Regions from separate parts of the Dysgonomonas termitidis genome, predicted to be linked through region 1. Evidence: riboswitches for the same ligand, from Rfam matches in the RefSeq annotation. Region 1 holds a riboswitch; the other holds the start of a gene.
What was found. A riboswitch is a leader RNA that binds a small molecule or an ion and turns the genes downstream of it on or off. The one in region 1 is predicted to bind cobalamin.

Region 1 (10,061 bases):
GTTAAAACCGGCCCGTATATCCAGTTCCTGCTTAGCATCCAATTGTCCGCCCAAAGCGAAATAGCCGGAGAAACGTTTGTCGTTGGTATATCTGTAACCTTCGTTATCCGACCAGTTAACGACAGCCCTGTAATTGAACGGCCCGAAAAATTTTCCTCCAAAATCAATCATAGCCCTCTTATTATCCCATGACCCATAACTCATCAGGGCATTCAATGTATTCTTTGATGTCGGTGCTTTTCTGATTACGTTCAGAACACCACCGACTGTAGAATGGCCGTACAGAACAGAAGCCGGACCTTTGAGCAATTCGATAGACTCTACCGAAGACAAATCGGGTAAGGGAGCAGAATTAGTAATAGAAGTACGCTCGTCCCTCACTCCATCTATCATAATCGGTGTATAGTCGAATCCCCGAACTTCAAATTGCTGATATGCACCATAGGTAGTACGCATACGGGTGTTAGGCAAGAACTTTACAGCATCCTGCATATTCACGATACCTCTCATATCCAGGGTATTTGCCAATACTGTAGTTACAGAAAGCGGCAAATATTGGAGAGGTACGTTGAGTTTGCCTACTTCGTTCTTTTTCAGATTAGTACCCACAACTTCTACTTCCCGAATAGAGAAGATCGTGTCTGTCATAGTTTTATTTTGGGCAAATACATTGCCTATCATCATGGTACCGATGATTATATATAGATATTTTTTCATTTGTTTTTTGTCTTTTATTAATGCATTACTTCCCCCGTAACTTCATAGATGGCTTTTTTCTTCATTATCCCGATTTTACGGTGACCGGTTTTAAATTTGAGATGGGAAATATACAAGTCCTGTATCGCTGGATTTTCCCCCAAGCCTTTCAACTGTAGTTCCACAGTGAATCCTTCTTCTTCCAAATCATTCTTCCAGTCTTCGGCAATATCATTTTTTGCATGTTCACCAGCCACAAACATAAGAGGAGTCAGCACAACTTTCTTGAGCCCCGAAGCTTTCAGCTGCGCCAGCATGTCTTCGAAAGCGGGATACCCTTCTATCGTACCTACAAAATGATTTTTATGACCCTTGGCTTTCAGCATGTAATCAAGCATTGCATATTGAGCCGTAGTTGCATCGTATGTTCCGTGTCCTACCCAGACATAAGCTATCTTACCGTCAGTATCGTCTGTCAGTATTTCTGTCACCTTTTCATAATCCTCAGGGGTATAAAGCAAGGGATTACCTACGCGTATATCTTTAAATAAGGGTTCTATTTCGGCCACATTCTTGTCCAGTGACTCCATTTCCACTCCGTCGATAATCGTAGATGCCTGTATCAAAATATGAGTATATCCATCTGAATGTAATTGTTTCAAAGCCTCTAACGGATTCTGTTTGTTTATACCCCGTTCGCCTAAGCGTTTGATAATTATGCGCGAGGTATAAGCTTCACGCAGTTCCACTTCAGGAAATTCTTTCCTCACTTTATCATTCAGTGCATCTATGGTCAGTTCACGGGTATCGGCATGTGTAGTTCCAAAATGCACCATCAGAATAGCAGCCTTATCTCCCGGCTTCATCGTCTTGAAGAAATCGGAGTGTTCATAATTTCCGCCTCCGTGGGCAAGAACCGGTAATACTGCAATATATAATAGTATAGTTGCTAAAATATTTTTCATATATCCAGATTATTTACTGAACTTTAGAGACAAACTCACATAAAAGACCCGTCCGGGGGACAGTGTAGCGTAATTTGCCCCGAAAGGCTTGTCGTCCACGAAATCAAAAATATTTTCGATACCGAAGCCCGGTTCTACAACAAAACCGTTGAAATTCTTCAAACGATGGCGGGTCGCCACGTTCCATTGATTATATGCGCGCGCGGGATCTTTATCTCCCATATAACGGCTGCTTTGTATCCGTCCGTTAAAGTTTATGTTCGAATCTACAATCCACCATTTTTTATTCCAGTTTACATTTCCTGTACCGATATGCTTGCTGGAACGCACCAACGGCTTACCTGTATCGTAATCCTTGGAATTTACATAACTATAACCCAGCCCTATACTGAGTCCCGCACCAAGGTATGAATTCACGGAGGTTTCGAATCCGTTTACACGGGCTCTGGATGAATTGGTGTATTCCTGTTTTTTCTTTATCCCTTCATTCTTTTCATCTTGGGTTATCGTTTCGGTAACATCCCTTGTCTGGATAATATTCTTTATCCGATTGATATATCCTGTAACAGAGACTGTCAGAAAATCGTTGTGATATTCGGTATTCAATGAGTAATAATTGGATGATTCCGGCTTCAGACCGGAATTACCAAGACTTAGTGTAGAACGCGTTATGGTTCTTGTATATAATTCTTTCATATCCGGAGCGCGGAATCCGGCCGAATAAGACGCCCTGAAATTGAAATGATCGAGTGAATACATTCCCGACAACTTCGGCGTAAACCTATTTCCAAATGCTTCATTATAAACATAGCGGAAGCCGGGCACGAATTGCAGCCTGCTATCCAGCAGCTTTATCTCATCCTGCGCATATACCGAATATGTATATACATCTCTCGAACCATCTTTTGTATCCGACTGACTTTCAATATAATCCAACTGATATTGCGTTCCTACCGAAAGGCGATTGTATTTACCTAAGCTGAATATGCCTTTCAGGTTAGCGTCATAATATTTCTGTCTTCTTTCCTTCGATTCATCCCCGTTTTTATAATTACCATCATCCTTGATATATTCACGGTAATATTCAAAATTGTCGGTATATAAATCCAGTGTGATTACAGCCAGATCTTTAAGGAGATACCTTGCTCCCGCACTTATATTATAATCTTCATATTTCATATCATACGCATATGACGATACAGGCCTTTTCAGCTTCTTGTCATAGAGGCTTCCTTCTGCGTATATGCTTAGGGATTTATTCGGCCTCACAGTGAATTTCTGGCTCACCACATCAGAATAATTTGTATTCACGGCCATTTTATCTGTATCTATCAGCTTATCACCCGATGTCTCCTGCGTGTTTAACTGCCAGCCATCGCTCTGGTTACGCTGAAAGGATGTTGAAGATGAAAACCATTTGTAATTTACATCAGCGTTTATAGCCTGTGAAAATTGTCCATATCCGGCATAACGGGTATCGGATGTGATAAATACTGACTCTTTAGGATTTTCAGTAATAATATTAATAACTCCTCCCATTGCTTCCGATCCGTATAATGCCGATGCCGCACCTTTAAGCACCTCTATACGCTTTACATTCTTCATGTTTATCCGCGACAGGTCTGTATTACCCGACACATCTCCTGCAAGCTTTTTCCCATCTACCAATACAAGTATATAACGATTACTTAATCCGTTCATCTGCATATAAGAACCCATAGCCGTGGTCATGAAAGAAAATGACGGGCTGACAGCCATCATGGCATTATCGAATGTGGGAATATTGATATTCTCCAGTTCCTTTTTGGTAATCATATCCATTGCTACAGGGGTATTCTTTAGTCTGTTGTGCGTACCTGTACCTGTAATTACTACTTCATTTAACTTTAGAGGTGATTTCCTTAAGATAAATAAGATATCACCCCGGGATGAAGCAACATCAATCTTATCTCCATTGTAGTCGAGAGCAGATGCTCTTAAAGTGTGTTTTCCTTCGGGTACTCTCTGCAAACTAAACTCTCCGTTCTCGTCCGTCGAAGTTCCCAGTGTGGTGTATTCGATCCATACACTGGCACCCGCAACAGGGTTCTCATTTTCATCCACGACTTTTCCCTTTAAGGTCATTTGGGCAAATGCCATGCTTACAATACAGCACAGGATGGCTGTAACCAATACTTTTTTTCTCATTAAAATGCGAAGTATAATGTTAGTAATTATATTCTTGGCCCCGAGAATATTTAATTTATTGTATGCTAGGCAGGTTTCCTGACTTACTCCATCTCTGAACGGCCTTCCCGACATTCAGTTAACAGTGAGCAGTTAACAGTCAACAAAGAATTGATAACAGTTGACTGATGCATGATAACTTTCAATCAGTGGTATTTGGTCTTGTTCAAAGACTTTTTTCAGAAACATTGTTAACTGATGACTGTTAACTGTTAACTGAATAGAGCTTACAGTAGCGGGCACTGTTCCGGAATTTAACCGGATTCCCTTTTTATGTAAAAGACGGATGTCTGTTTACATCACCTTAGCGGCAGCAAAGTTAATTTTTTTAAATATCAGAAAAAAGTATTTAAGGAAATAATTTGCAAGTATATTATTTTCTATACACCGATACGGGTTTCATATCCCATATTTTATACTTTTGCTGAAGAAAAAGAAGAATCATGACATATACATCCAATTTCCTTATCTCGGCGATAGCTTCCGGCTCCGGTAAAACTACAGTTACTTTAGGTTTATTAAGAGCACTCCGGAACAGAGGGCTGAACATACAACCCTTTAAATGCGGGCCGGATTATATAGATACGAAATATCACGTCCTGGCGGCAGGAAAGGAATCTGTCAATCTCGACCTGTTCTTATCGTCGGAAAGCCATATAAAGTATTTGTATAATAAATATTCGTCGGATAAAGATGTCTGTATCACCGAAGGTGTCATGGGGCTATTCGATGGATACGACCGCATGAATGGAAGCAGCGCGCAAATAGCAGAGAAACTGGATATACCTGTCATATTAGTCCTGAATGCAAAATCGATGGCCTATTCGGCAGCGGCCCTGCTCTATGGCTTCAAGAATTTCTCCGATAAGATAAATATTACAGGCGTCATATTCAATTTTGTAGCTTCCGAAAGCCACTACAATTTCTTAAAAGATGCCTGCCACGATGCAGGACTTGAGCCATTGGGCTATCTGCCTAAAAATACTGATATAGAAATACCGTCCCGCCATTTGGGATTGAATATCGACGAACAATACCGCTTCGATGATTTCGCCGACAAGGCTGCTGCCCTGATAGAAAAACATATAGACATAGACAGGCTACTGTCCGTTACAGCAAAAAGAGAATCGGATGCAGGAGTAATAAAAGAAATTAACGTACCCTTACAGGGGTTAAGGATAAGCGTAGCCCGTGATGCGGCTTTTAACTTCATGTATCATGAAAATATGGAATACCTGAAAAGGATAGGCGCTGTGTCTTATTTCAGCCCGCTGCACGACAAGCATCTGCCTGAATCTGATTTTGTCTATCTGCCCGGAGGATACCCGGAGTTATATCTTAGCGAATTAAATAATAACCGGACGATGCAGGACAGTATCTGCCATTACGTTGAAGCCGGAGGTAAAGCACTCGCCGAATGTGGTGGCATGATGTACCTTTCATCATCCATTTCCGATGAAGACGGTACTGAATACGCGATGGTAAATATTTTCGACCAAAAAGCCACAATGGAGAATATGAGGCTCAAACTGGGTTACAGGCAATTCGAATATAACGGCGTATTACTCAAAGGACACGAATTCCACTATTCTTCCATAAAAAGCGAACAACAAAGCGTTGTACAACAATACACAGCCAAAGGGCAACCCACAGATACCAAACTATTGCGCTATAAGAATGTCATCGCAGGTTACACGCATCTGTACTGGGCAGATATGGATAACCTGATGGACTTATTTTAAAACCGGTGACTATTAGGCATCCATTTAGTTACTATATTTGTAGAAATATATAACGGATGGCTATAGATATTATTCTTACCATAATAGGCGCGATACTCATTATCACGGGTATAATCGGCTGTATCGTACCCGTATTGCCGGGCATTCCGCTCAGTTATGCAGGTATTTTCCTGTTACACCTCACATCGAAGGTTGAATTTTCCTCCCGGTTTCTAATCATATGGGCCATTGTTGTCATCATTGTACAGATACTGGATTTTTATATCCCTATATGGGGTACCCAGAAATTCGGCGGAGGAAAGAAAGGTATTTGGGGTAGTGCAATAGGAATTATCTTCGGTCTGTTCTTTCTTCAACCCTTCGGTATCATCCTTTTCCCATTTCTAGGAGCTTTCATCGGAGAACTGATAGACGGCAAAGAACCGAAACCCGCTCTTAAAGCCGGATTTGGAGCCTTCATTGGATTTATGGCCGGAACAGTAATGAAACTGGCTGTAGCTTTCATTCTTGCTTTTTACTTTTTTAAAGAGGTAATTGGTATCTTTTTCTGAAGCTTTTATAGAGTCTGTATAGGTAGCCTTCTCAGGTTTTAACATTTGAGACGGTATACTTTCCAAATGTTAATTAACAGTTTTAAAATACAACTAAGCTAAACGATGCTTATATTTGTATGTATTATAGAGAACCTTTAATTAAAATTAAATCATTATGCTAATGAAAAAACTCGTTCCTTTGTTTTCTCTGGCAGCTATGGTGCTGATAACATCGTGCAGCGAAACGGAACCAACTGTGGAGAAACCCTACAACCAAGGTATAAACATTACTCCTATCCCGCTAGAACTGACACAAAAGGAGGATACTTTTAAACTTTCAAAAAGTATAGTTTTCGTCTCCGGTAATGCAGATATAGATAAGGTCGCTGCTTATTTTTCCGCAAAGATAAAGGCTTCGACAGGCTACGATATCAAAACGGTAAAAGATAAACCGGCTTCCGGCTATATCGATCTGAGTATCACTCCTGAACTGGATGTCAACGACGAAGGATATACATTAGACATAACTAATCAGGGCATAGACATACAGGCAAAAACACCTCAGGGATTATTCTACAGTATGCAAACGGTTATGCAATTGCTACCGGCCGAAATAGAAAGCCCTACTCTGGTAAAAAACATAGCCTGGAATATTCCGGCCGTGACAGTGAAAGATGAACCCCGTTTCAAATACCGAGGTCAACATCTCGATGTATGCCGGCACTTTGTCGATGTAGACTTTCTCAAGAAGCAACTGGATGTACTGGCTATGTTTAAAATCAATAAATTCCACTGGCATCTGACAGAAGACCAGGGTTGGCGCATCGAGATAAAGAAATACCCTAAACTGACTGAAATGGGATCTGTCCGTACCGAAGGTGAAGGAAATACCTATGGACCGTTCTTCTACACGCAGGAACAGGTGAAAGAAGTAGTAGCCTATGCCAAAGAACGGTTTATAGAAGTGATACCCGAAATAGAACTTCCCGGTCATGCTGTGGCGGCATTACATGCTTATCCGGAATTATCATGCACCGGAAAACCAATCGAAGTGCGTAACATCTGGGGTGTTGCAAATGATGTTTTCTGTGCAGGAAACGATTCAGTATTTCAGTTTCTTGAAGATGTGATTGCCGAAGTAGTTCCTTTGTTCGAAAGTGAATATTTCCATATCGGCGGCGATGAATGTCCGAAAATACGCTGGGAAAAATGCCCTAAGTGCCAGGCCCGTATCAGGGAACTTGGATTGAAAGGCAATAAAGAACACAGTGCGGAAGAGATGCTTCAAAGCTACTTCGTTCAGCGGATAGAAAAAGTTCTGTTGAAACACAACAAAAAAATGATAGGCTGGGATGAGATACTCGAAGGCGGACTTGCTCCATCTGCAACTGTAATGAGTTGGCGGGGAGAAGAAGGCGGTATCGCTTCGGCAAATATGGGACATGATGTAATTATGACCCCGGGAGCATGGCTGTATGTGGATAAATATCAAGGAGATGCTAATCTTCAGACAGTAACTATAGGCGGACTTCTGACTTTGAAGAAGGTATATAATTACGAACCCGTTCCTGAATCAATTGCCGATGACAAGAGACATCACATACTTGGAGCTCAGGCGAATATGTGGAACGAATATAATTATACCGGTGAGGAGATGGAACTCGACATGTATCCGCGCGCTATAGCCCTGTCTGAATTGACATGGTCCGCAAAGGAAAATAAGAACTATGAAGATTTTGAACGACGTATCGACAACCAACGTGTACGTCTCGATATGCACGGAATCAATTACTACATACCTATGCCGGAGGATAAAGGCCCTTATACGATAAAATACTGGGGTGACTCTGTCAGTGCGCCATTCTCGTGTAATTTCGTAGCATTTACAGATCAGGCAACACTTGACTTCAAGACAACCGAACCGGCCAGAATGGTTTATACGACAGACGGCAGTGAACCTACACTAAAATCGGAAGTATTTACAAAACCGTTGACATTCACTGAAAATACGACACTGAAAATACGTTCGGTACTACTTTCCGATAAAATGAGCCCTGTACGCACTATTACAATAGAAAAACAGACATACGCCCCTGCGGTAGAAAAGGAGAAAGATGCTAAACCCGGGCTAAAAGCAGAATATTACAAAGGATACGCAAGAACGGTTGCTGAGCTGAATGGTAAAACACCGGCTGAAACCGAACAGATAGCCACACCTCTGGATGCCAAATACAGAGTTAAAAACTATGTGGAAGTATATGCCGACGATTTCTATTCCCATATCCTGACCGGCTATATCAATATCCCTGAGGATGGAATATATTATTTCAATACAGATAGTGAATTCTGGATCGACGGTACATATTTAATCTCTAATGAGAAGGATAATAATGGCACTGCCCGCCGTTTCTCCCGTAGCAACAAATCCATCGCTCTGGCAAAAGGCGCTCATGCTATCAAGATAATAAGATTGGGAGCAATATTCGGAGGATGGCCTACTCAATGGGACCCGGTAATGCTTTCGATACGCAAGGCCGACCAGCCGGAATTTGTTCTTATGGATGCTTCTTATTTTAAATAAAAATTTTCAGTTAGATTTTGAAAGCCTTTGGAGATATATTTCTCCAGAGGCTTTTCTATATTCTTTCAGCTAAATGCGACAGCCTATAAAACAGCCAACTTATCCCATTCCGTATTTCACCTGATCGAATAAAAAAGGAAATATCCGCCCGTCTACACCGTGATTGATAAGAGTGACTCTGTCAGCATCGAAAAGCATCTGGAACAATTCAAAATCATTGTCCTGATACAAAGCCTGCTTATAATATTCGATTGATTTCTTTTTGTTTCCCATACATAGTTCCACATGTCCGGCATTCAGATAATCATGCACTGTCGGCTTGCCCGCCAATATCCGGATGTAGTATTTTTGAGCCAGATCATATTTTTTTTGCAGGAAAGCTGTCCATGCAATCGGACGCTGGGCTTTTGTCCCTTTACTGTCGAGCAATTCTACTTTGAAATAAGTATTTAACGCCTGTTCGTAGTCGTTCAGTTCCAGATAGCAATGACCGATATTCAATTCTATATTTATATTATCGGGGGTCAGTTTCGCCGCTTTCTTATAATATTCCAGTGATAGTTCGGGTTGTTTCTGCGAACGGTACAATTGGGCAATACGTTTGATTATCCATGAATTATCAGGTTTGAGTAAATCTGCTTGCAGATAAGCATCGAGAGCACCGTCCAGATCATTAATCATTTGCCGGCAATAACCGATCTTCTGCCATATATCATCACTCTTATCGTCGATAGCTATAAGCCGGTTGAAGATATCAAGGGCTTCACCAAAATTATTTTTTTCGAAACAATACAGTGCTATTTTCTTCATATCTTCTATGTTTGATATAAGCGGGGCTATCGATTTCTTATCATAGAAATTGAGACTCAGCCTGAATATATCATAGAAACTGTTTCGGGAAGGATTCAGTTTGAAAAAACGGTACAAATCCTGGATATACTGATTCGACACCACTTCTTCATCTACTGCAGGATTCATTTCCTTGGCCTCCTTTTGCAACTGTTTTATCTCTTCCGATTCAGCCCCCATACGTCCGAGCATCATTTCACGCTGAGCCGCCGGAATTTGCAGAAGGCTCAGACAGAATGAATATTTATCGGAATTGCACATATGTCCCGAATCCACTACAGCAGCCTGTAACAGGGCGCTTTTCTTTTCTTCAGGGAATAGGGTGGAAAATTCAGAGTATGAAGGATCAAATGGCAGAAACCAGTTGCCTATATCGGAGAAGAATGAAAAATTCTTTAATCCCGAAAATGTAGAGTGGAATACGTCTGCTCCTTCCATCTGCAGATTGGAATATTCCTGTAATTTTTTG
Region 2 (10,061 bases), 440 kb from region 1:
GGTAGGGTTTGGGACTCATTAACACCAAAGCTTCTTATGGAGAGGCCATCGATGGCTTAGGCAAATTAGGTGACATTTTAGGCATTAATGTATCGGGAGCATCGGCATCGAGCAGTGACTTTGTTTTTTCACTGGGCGGTGGCGCCGAATATGAATTAACCGATAATCTGGCGCTGAACGGCGAATTCCGTTACAAAATCAAAGACGGCAGCCGTATCAATATAGCTTTAGGCATTGCATACAAGTTTTAATAATACAAGCCGGAAAAGGAATGAAAAGGAGTTACGCTGATTGTAACTCCTTTTTAGTCAACCAGATTCTTATTTTTTCATCGATAATTGCACCCGTTTCCGTGCTGTATCAACGGACAATACTTTTACCTCTACATGCTGGTGAAGAGATACCACCTCTGTAGGATCGGAAACAAAGCGGTCTGCTATTTCGGAAATATGCACCAGCCCGTTCTCTTTGATGCCCACATCCACAAAGCAACCAAAGTTTGTGATATTGGTAACGATACCGGGAAGAACCATACCTTCACGCAGATCGTTAATAGTACGGATATTGGGATCGAATTCAAACATCCTGATGCCTTTACGCGGGTCACGTCCGGGTTTATCCAGTTCTTGCATTATATCGTTCAGCGTAGGCAATCCTACTGTATCCGTTATATACGACTTGAGGTCGAGCGTTTTTTTCAATTCCTTGTTCTGTATCAGTTCTGAAACAGTACACTTCAGATCTTTAGCCATCTTCTCTACCACATGGTAACTTTCAGGATGTACAGCAGAATTATCCAACGGGTTCCCAGCTTCGGCAATACGAAGGAAGCCTGCGCACTGTTCAAAAGCCTTCTCTCCCATCCGGGCTACTTTCATCAGTTCTTTGCGGGACTTGAAGGCACCGTGTGCCGCGCGATAATCAACAATATTCTGCGCTAACACAGGACCTAAACCTGAGACGTAAGTCAACAGGTGTTTACTTGCGGTATTTACATTTACACCAACGAGATTTACACAACTTTCGACGGTGAGATCAAGGGAATTTTTCAATTTTGCCTGGTCTACATCATGCTGGTATTGCCCTACTCCGATCGATTTCGGATCTATCTTCACCAATTCGGCCAACGGGTCCATCAGGCGACGGCCGATAGATACCGCTCCCCTGACCGTCACATCATAATCCGGAAATTCTTCACGGGCGATCTTGGAAGCAGAATAGATGGATGCCCCATTCTCACTTACAACGAATACCTTCACCTCCTTTTCGTAACGGAGATTGGTAATAAAACGCTCCGTTTCGCGACTAGCAGTACCATTCCCGATAGCAATAGCATCGATATTATATGTAGACACCAGTTTCACCACTTTATTACCGGCCTTGGACGTTTCATTTTGCGGTGGATGCGGATAAATTGTCTCATTATGCAACAGGTTTCCTTCCGCATCGAGACATACAAGTTTGCATCCTGTACGGTATCCCGGATCGATACCCAACACCCTCTTTTGTCCCAATGGCGGCGCAAGCAAAAGCTGACGCAGATTTTCAATGAATACACGTATGGCCTCCTCATCCGCCTTTTGTTTCGATAAAGCTGAAAACTCCGTTTCTATCGACGGCTTCAACAATCGTTTGTATGAGTCTTCTATGGCATCGGCCACATAGTTAGTGGCTTCATTATCGTTATCTCCTTTTATAAAACGCTTGTCCAGCCTTTCCAGTGCCGTATCTTCATCCGGTGCAATGTTTACACGGAGAAAACCTTCCGACTCCCCTCGACGTATTGCCAGTATGCGGTGAGATGAAGCCTTGCCCAGTTTTTCGGAAAAATCGAAATAATCGCGGTATTTGTCACCTTCCTCTTCTTTCCCCTTCACTACCTTAGCAGTAATAACTGCCTCCCGTTCAAAAAGGTTACGGATAGCATTACGGGCATATTCATCTTCATTTATCCATTCGGCTATGATATCACATGCCCCGGCAATAGCTTCTTTCGTATCTTTTACATCACCTTTTACATATGAGAGGGCTTTCCCTTCCACATCCACCGGGTGTTGCGCCATAATCAATTTAGCCAGTGGCTCCAATCCCTTCTTACGGGCTATTTCGGCCCGCGTCTGGCGCTTGGGTTTATAAGGAAGGTAGATATCTTCGAGTTCCGGGCCGTTCCAACAGTTTTCGATACGCATTTTCAGTTCAGGCGTAAGCTTCTCCTGTTCCTCTATCGATTTCAGGATTGTTTCGCGACGCTTTACAAGTTCATTGAACTTATCATTCTGTTCTTTTATCGCTCCTATCTGAACCTCGTCCAGTCCTCCGGTTACTTCTTTCCGGTAACGGCTGATAAAAGGGATAGTCGCGCCCGAATCCAGCAAACCTATTGTTTTTTCGATTTGTGAAGCTTTGATGCTTAAAGCTGATGATATTAGGTCTATAATTTTCATATTTAGTATTTTATTTCTCACAAAGGCACGAATACACAAAAATAGTATCTTCAATGGTATTGCTTACTATCTTTGTATAGTATATTTTTATAGGTTATTTACAATTCTTGTTATTCCGTTTTTTATAAAGGGTTCATTAAAATTGATTAGTAGTCCCAACTTAATATCTGTTATTTTTAAATATGTAAACAGTTGTTTGGGATGAACAGGTGATATTTTTTCAACAGATTTCAACTCAATGATAACCTTATCTTCTATAATTAAATCTGCCCGGAAACCAATATCCATTTTCAATTCGTCCCAGAATACAGGAATAGTTTTTTGTCTTTCTACTTTCAAATCCAGTATATTCAATTCATAATACATTATTTCTTCATAAACAGGCTCTAACAAACCCGGCCCTAATTCAGAATGTATACAATATGCAATATCTACAATATGTTTTGATATTTCATTTTCACTCATGTTCTTAAATTTTTTTATCTCACGCAAAGGCGCAAAGAAAAATATTGAAAATAACTTTCGAAAAACAAAGAATAGAGTTGGAATCAAATAAAAGCGAATAATACTTTTATTTTTTTATTCAAAAGCTTTCTTTGCGCCTTTGCGTCTTTGCGTGAGATTTTTCTTTTGTATTTAATTACTGATTCACATTACTTACTAATCTTATTCTGTTTTCCATTTTTCCTATATACCTTATTTTACACATTTGCGAGAGACTTATATTCCGCCAAAAGCCTGCCACAAATTATCTTCCGGCACAGGTGCAGTAACTTCGATTAATTCTTTCGATACCGGATGAATAAAGGATATCTTACGTGCATGCAGGCTGATACCGCCATCGGGGTTGGAACGCTCCGCACCGTACTTCAAATCCCCTTTTATCGGGCTGCCGATTTTTGCCAGCTGGCAACGTATCTGATGATGGCGGCCTGTTTCCAGATCTATTTCGAGTAAGCTGTATTTATCTGAACGGGCGATTAGTTTATAATGCAGTATAGCCTGTTTAGAATCCGGCTTCTCAGTATCATAAGCATATGACTTATTCTGTTTTTCATTCCGTACCAGGTAATGCTTCAATGTCCCCTCCGGCTGCTTGGGGGTATTCTTTACAATAGCCCAATAAGTTTTACTTATTTCCTTATTCTTGAACATATCATTCAGGCGGGATAAAGCCTTGCTTGTCTTGGCAAAGACCACGATCCCGCTCGTAGGACGGTCGAGGCGGTGGGTAACACCACAAAAAACGTTCCCCGGCTTATTGTACTTTTCTTTCAGGTATTCTTTTACGATTTCCGAAAGTGGCTTATCGCCCGTCTTATCCCCCTGTACGATTTCCGATACAGTCTTATTGACAATTATGATATGGTTATCTTCGTAGAGAACTGTCATTATGAAAATTTCAAGATTGCAAATTCAAAGATTTCAAATTTATTACAAAGAAAAACCTTTCGATTGACAATCGAAAGGTTTTCTCAGTTATAATGTTTAATATATATGTGTTAAGCGTTCTTTGGTTTTCTCCAGGTAACGTTTTTCATATCGCCTGTTTCCTGGAATGCTTCGTGAAAAGCGAAAGCATTATACATATCGAATCTTGTTTGCCCCTTAGGAGCATTCTTGATATACTCCTGCAATAGAGGGCGATAATCCGGATGCACACATTTATTGATGATTTCCTGTGCACGCTCTTCAGGGCATTTGCCACGAAGGTCGGCCACACCATACTCCGAAATGATTACTTTCACGGAGTGTTCGCTATGATCCTGATGCGCAACCATCGGCACAAAAGAACTTATCTTTCCGTCTTTTGCAACAGATGGCGTTACAAATATAGACACGTATGCACTACGGGTAAAGTCTCCGGAACCTCCGATACCGTTCATCATCTTGGTACCCATCACATGGGTTGAGTTAATATTACCGTAGATATCCGCTTCAATAGCTGTATTGATGGCAATAACCCCCAGACGGCGGACTACTTCGGGATTGTTTGAATATTCGGATGGACGCAACACGATCCTTTCTTTGAAAAAGTCCAGATTCTGGTATATATGCTCGATGCAAGGATTACTTACTGTCAATGAACAGCCGCTTGCAAATTTAACACGTCCCGATTCCATCAGCCCTATAACGGCATCCTGGATAACCTCGGTATAAACATCAAAATCAGGAATTTCCTTGCTTTCGCCCATGGCTGCTAGCACAGCATTCGCTATATTGCCCACACCCGACTGTACAGGCAGGAATGTTTTCGGCATACGGCCTTCCGCCATTTCCTTAATAAAGAAATTAGCTACATTTTCTCCGATTTTCGCAGTTACTTCATCTACGGGAGCAAAGCCGCTGCCTTCATTCGGTTCGTTGGTTCTTACAACGATTATTTTATCAGGATCTACTTTTATATGGTCTTTACCTACGCGGTCATGTACACCGTATACCGGAATATCTTCACGTGTAGGCGGGTCCTGAGGTTCGGGAATATCGTGCATTCCACGCATTGCCCTCGGATTCCATTCATTTAGTTCTACAATGACTTTTTTTGCCAGACGGCTTACTGTAGGAGAGATACCGACACCACATGTAGGGACTATTTCACCGTTCTCTGTAACTTCACATGCTTCTACGATGGCGTAGTCTACTTTTCCGTAGTACCCGTAACGGATATCCTGAGCCATAGTGGAAAGGTGCAAATCGCAATATTTGATTTCTCCGTTATTGATTGCTTCGCGCATGCTTTTGTTTGTCTGATAAGGTGCCCGGAAGTTAATAGCTTTCGCCCTGGTTAAGACCCCGTCTAACTTATCTCCTGTAGATGCTCCGGTGAACACATTTATTTTGAAAGGGTTGCCCTTTGCATGTTCTTCTTCGGCGCGTTTTGCAATAAATCCGGGTACTACTTTGGGACATCCTGCATGCGTAAAACCGCTAAATCCCACATTGTCGTTGTTGTTGATAAGTGCGGCTGCCTCTTCAGCAGTCATAAATTTTAAAGCCATTGTTTTTTAAAATGTATGATTTATATAAGTTATTAAGTTGATTTTCATATGTGTTTCGCTTTCGCGCTGCAAAAGTACAAAATAAATATCTGATGTGCTATTTTAAATCATTAAAAATTCAAAGACTGCAATTTAGTGCTGTTATTCAAAAAAATAAAGGTTTTCATCTCTAACGAAAACAATATGCATAAACAAAAGGAAATCGTCCTTGCAGGCTGTACTTATAAAATCAGATACCTTCCAAAAAACTACACAAAGCTTTCACAGCCAGTGCACGGTGGCTTATATTATTTTTAACATCGCTTCCTAATTCGGCAAATGTCGCTGTGTATCCGTCGGGCATAAACACCGGATCATAACCAAATCCGGCAGTACCTTTTTCTTCTGAGATTATTTCACCGTCGATTTTCCCGTCAAAAAGATATTCCTTTCCATCCAGAATCAATGCTATAACAGATCTGAAACGGGCTTTACGATTTGTAACGCCATCCAGATTAGCCAGAAGTTTTTTAATATTGGCTTTAGCATCATGCCCATCTCCGGCATAACGGGCCGAATACACGCCCGGCGCACCATTCAAGGCTTCAACTTCAAGCCCCGTGTCATCACCGAAACTGTCGTAACCGTATTTCTCTTTCACATAGCGGGCTTTTATCAAAGCATTTTCTTCCAGGGTCTCGCCCGGTTCGGCTATATCTTCGTGGCAACCAATATCTTTAAGGCTGAGTATTTCAAATTTATCTTTTACAACCTCCCTAACCTCTTCCAGTTTATGAGCGTTGTTTGTAGCGAATACAAGCTTTCTTTTCATTTATTTTTCAGCGCATTATAGGTTTCCAATGCTTTTTCTAATACTGTAAGCGCATTTCCCAGATCTTCTTTATTGAGTACATAGGCTATGCGTACTTCATTTTTTCCCAATCCCGGTGTTGTATAAAAACCTGAAGCGGGAGCCATAAAAACAGTCTGTCCTTCGTACTCAAAATCGGACAGGCACCACGCGCAAAATTCGTCGGCATCATCTACCGGAAGGCGTGCAACGGTATAAAATGCACCCATAGGGATAGGTGAATATACTCCCGGTATACGGTTCAGGCGGTCGATAAGGAACTTACGTCTTTCCACATATTCATCGTAGGTATCACGAAGATAATCAGGACTTGCATCCAAAGATGCCTCTGCCGCAATCTGGCCGATAAGCGGAGGACTCAGGCGCGCCTGACAGAATTTCATAAGGGTCTTGCGTAATTCCTTATTTTTAGTAATCAATGCACCGATACGGATACCGCACTCACTGTATCTCTTCGAAACCGAATCTATCAGCACCACATTATCCTCGATACCGACAAGGTGACAAGCCGAAATATATGGTGAATTGGTGTAAATAAACTCACGGTATACCTCATCCGAAAATAAATAAAGATCATGCTTCTGCACCAGATGCTTTATCTGATTCATCTCGGCACGCGAATATAAATATCCTGTCGGGTTATTCGGATTACATATCATAATTCCTTTTGTACGCTCATTTATCAGTTCTTCGAACTTTTCAATTGGCGGCAAAGCAAACCCTTCTTCAATAGAAGAGGATACTGTGCGGATAATGGCTCCGGCTGATACGGCAAAGGCCATATAATTGGCATAAGCAGGCTCCGGAACAATAATTTCGTCACCCGGATTGAGGCAGGCCAGAAATGCGAACAATACAGCTTCCGACCCTCCGGTAGTAATAATTATATCGTCAGCCGATACATTTATATTATACTTTGCATAATAACCAACCAGTTTCTCACGGTAAGAACGGTATCCGTCGCTGGGACTATACTCCAGTATAGTGCGGTCGATATTGCGTATCGCTTCAAGCGCTTCTTCGGGAGTAGGTAGATCGGGCTGTCCGATATTCAGATGATATACTTTCAAACCCCTGGCTTTAGCCGAGTCGGACAATGGAGCCAATTTCCTGATGGGAGAATTCGGCATTTCTATTCCTCGCTGCGAAATATGTGGCATAATGCTATTATAATATATATTTTATTTTCAACAAGGCGCAAATATACGAATTTTACTTATGAGTTATAAGTTATAGGCGACGAATTTGTAGCACCTTTCATTCACCCGCTTTACTTATTTTTCATCTCTGCTCTTCCTTATTCTTGGTAAGCACGATGATACTCTTTACAAATAATTATCTCAAAAAAGTAAATCTTCTATAATATTGTGTATCTTTGCGCTACTTTGTTCCATTAAGGATGAAAAGGGAATCAGGTGTAAATCCTGAACAGACCCGCTGCTGTAAGCTCTGGGAATGTTTGTATCAAAATACCACTGTTGCAAAACGGGAAGGTGATATGAACAAGAGCGAGTCAGAAGACCTGCAAAGTAATATTTTCGACAGCTTTCGAGGAATAAGGCTTAAGAAACATGCGTAAAAGAAATCCAACTACCTTTCTTTTTCTTTGTTCTTATCGGATGCTGCAATTATACTAAAAGATATATTTTGCATAGATGAGAATTTTATTTTCTACCTTTTTATTTTTTTGTTCTTTAGCTTGTACATCCTTACTGGCCCAAACAAATGATAGTATCAAGACACAAAAACTATCGGAGGTAGAAGTATCTGCACATATAAAACCCTCGGCTGCCCGCTCAACGACACCGCTTCAAGTCATTACTACAGAGTCTATTACAGAGCAAGGATTGCAATCGGTATCTGACGTTGTACGCCGCTTTAATGGTGTCGTACTCAAAGATTATGGAGGTATCGGCGGACTAAAAACAGTTGCTATACGGGGAATGGGAGCGGAACATACAGCGATCAGTTATGATGGAATCACTGTCAGTAACGTACTATCCGGACAGGTGGATATAGGCCGATTTGCTTTGGATAACATATCTGCCGTATCGCTCAGCATAAGTCAGTCAGATGATATATTTCAAACAGCAAGGGTACTGGGTTCTGCCGGAGTACTTAATCTGCAAACAGCTATTCCTTCGTTTAATGAGCATAACCACGAGGGTAAAACAAGAATAACAACAGGCTCGTTCGGGTTATTCAATCCTGTCCTCGATTATTCGCATAAAATAAGCAATTCTTTTGCCATATCAGCTAACGGGAGCTGGCAACGTGCCGATGGTAATTATCCTTTCAAACAGGAAGACGATAAACTGTTACCTGACCGTAAAAGAAAGAACAGCGATGTGGATATCTTCAGAACAGAAATAAATATCTTCAATAATTTCGGTAAATCCGGTGATCTACGCACTAAAGTCTATTATTTTGATTCGGAACGTGGATTGCCCGGAAACGTAACTATCGCAAACGATTATGCGGCCGAGCGTCTCTGGGATAAGAATTTTTTTACCCAGATGATGTACAATACTACATTCAGCCCTAAGCTCAAATTCAGATCACAAGCCAAATATGACTATACGTTTACACGATATGTAATAGAAGAACTGAGCGACAGGAAAACGAATCGTTACAAGCAGCATGAAATATACCTTTCCAATGCATTGTTATATACGATAAACAATAACTTTTCGGCTTCTTTGGCAGAAGATCTGAGCTATAATACGCTCAATAACGACATGGCTACCTTTGCGGACAACCTTCCCTACCCTAAGCGGTATAACTCACTTACCGGGATAGCAGCAAAATATGACATTAAACAATTTACTGCCACTGCAAGCCTGCTGGCAACATATATATCAGAAGAGGTGAAGAACAATAGCGACAATAACACTTATAAGAGACTGACACCTACAATCAGCGCTTCGTATCAGCCTTTCGATGCAACAAATCTGCGTTTCAGGGTGTCATATAAAGAATTGTTTCGTGTACCGACTTTCACCGAATTATACTATTCTTCTATATCGAAGAAGCTAAATCCCGAACTGGCACGCCAATTCAATATGGGTGCAACATGGGTAGGTAGCATTTCCGACGTTCTCAATTACGTGAATGCATCTTTAGACGTGTATTATAATAATGTGAGGGATAAAATTATCATAATACCATATCCCTTTATGGCAAGTAGCACTAATCTGGGAAAAGTACGGATAAAAGGTATGGATCTGAAACTGGCGACAAACATCTCACTGTGCGACAAAATGGATGTGGATATCAGCGGCTCATACAGCTATATGGAAGCGCTGGATATGACTGACCCCAATAACAGCAAAACATACAAAAACCAGATACAATACACCCCAAAACATTCGGGAGCGATAACGGTAGGCTTCAATAATCCATGGGTAAATTTTTCATACTCTGTTGTTGCAGCAAACAAGCGTTATTTTAATATACAGAATATTAAGGATAACCGTATCGACGGATACTCCGACCATAGTATCTCCCTATATAAAAAGCTAAGAATAAAAGGTTATGACTGTTATCTGCAAGGCAACCTGTTGAATATCTGGAACGAAAATTATGATATAATCGCATATTACCCCATGCCGGGGCGATCATTTAAAATAACCGGCGGGTTCAAATTTTAAACATTTAAATAAAAAATAGAAATGAAAAAGTTTTTAGTAAAAGGAATGTTACTCTCTATGTTGGCTTTTGCCTTTGTTTCTTGTGATTCTGATGATGATAATATCACACCTTCATGGG

Region 2: it holds a riboswitch for cobalamin, as region 1 does, so the genes downstream of both, ACYQ3L_RS12825 (TonB-dependent receptor plug domain-containing protein) here and ACYQ3L_RS14720 (TonB-dependent receptor) in region 1, are expected to answer to the same signal.

Annotation. Positions count from the first base shown of each region.
Region 1 covers NZ_BAAHYD010000002.1:2,527,048-2,537,108, reverse strand. Annotated here, with positions in the region: gene ACYQ3L_RS14730 (TonB-dependent receptor) at 1-717, opposite strand, end outside; gene ACYQ3L_RS14725 (sirohydrochlorin cobaltochelatase) at 735-1,661, opposite strand; gene ACYQ3L_RS14720 (TonB-dependent receptor) at 1,671-3,848, opposite strand; cobalamin riboswitch at 3,900-4,209, opposite strand; gene ACYQ3L_RS14715 (cobyrinic acid a,c-diamide synthase CobB) at 4,331-5,629, shown strand; gene ACYQ3L_RS14710 (DUF456 domain-containing protein) at 5,686-6,180, shown strand; gene ACYQ3L_RS14705 (family 20 glycosylhydrolase) at 6,344-8,743, shown strand; gene ACYQ3L_RS14700 (tetratricopeptide repeat protein) at 8,843-10,061, opposite strand, start outside.
Region 2 covers NZ_BAAHYD010000002.1:2,082,205-2,092,265, reverse strand. Annotated here, with positions in the region: gene ACYQ3L_RS12865 (hypothetical protein) at 1-22, shown strand, start outside; gene ACYQ3L_RS12860 (outer membrane beta-barrel protein) at 9-251, shown strand; gene ACYQ3L_RS12855 (Tex family protein) at 321-2,444, opposite strand; gene ACYQ3L_RS12850 (GxxExxY protein) at 2,532-2,909, opposite strand; gene ACYQ3L_RS12845 (RluA family pseudouridine synthase) at 3,165-3,836, opposite strand; gene ACYQ3L_RS12840 (butyryl-CoA:acetate CoA transferase) at 3,947-5,443, opposite strand; gene ACYQ3L_RS12835 (non-canonical purine NTP diphosphatase) at 5,673-6,254, opposite strand; gene ACYQ3L_RS12830 (pyridoxal phosphate-dependent aminotransferase) at 6,251-7,453, opposite strand; cobalamin riboswitch at 7,662-7,837, shown strand; gene ACYQ3L_RS12825 (TonB-dependent receptor plug domain-containing protein) at 7,949-9,943, shown strand; gene ACYQ3L_RS12820 (DUF5074 domain-containing protein) at 9,965-10,061, shown strand, end outside.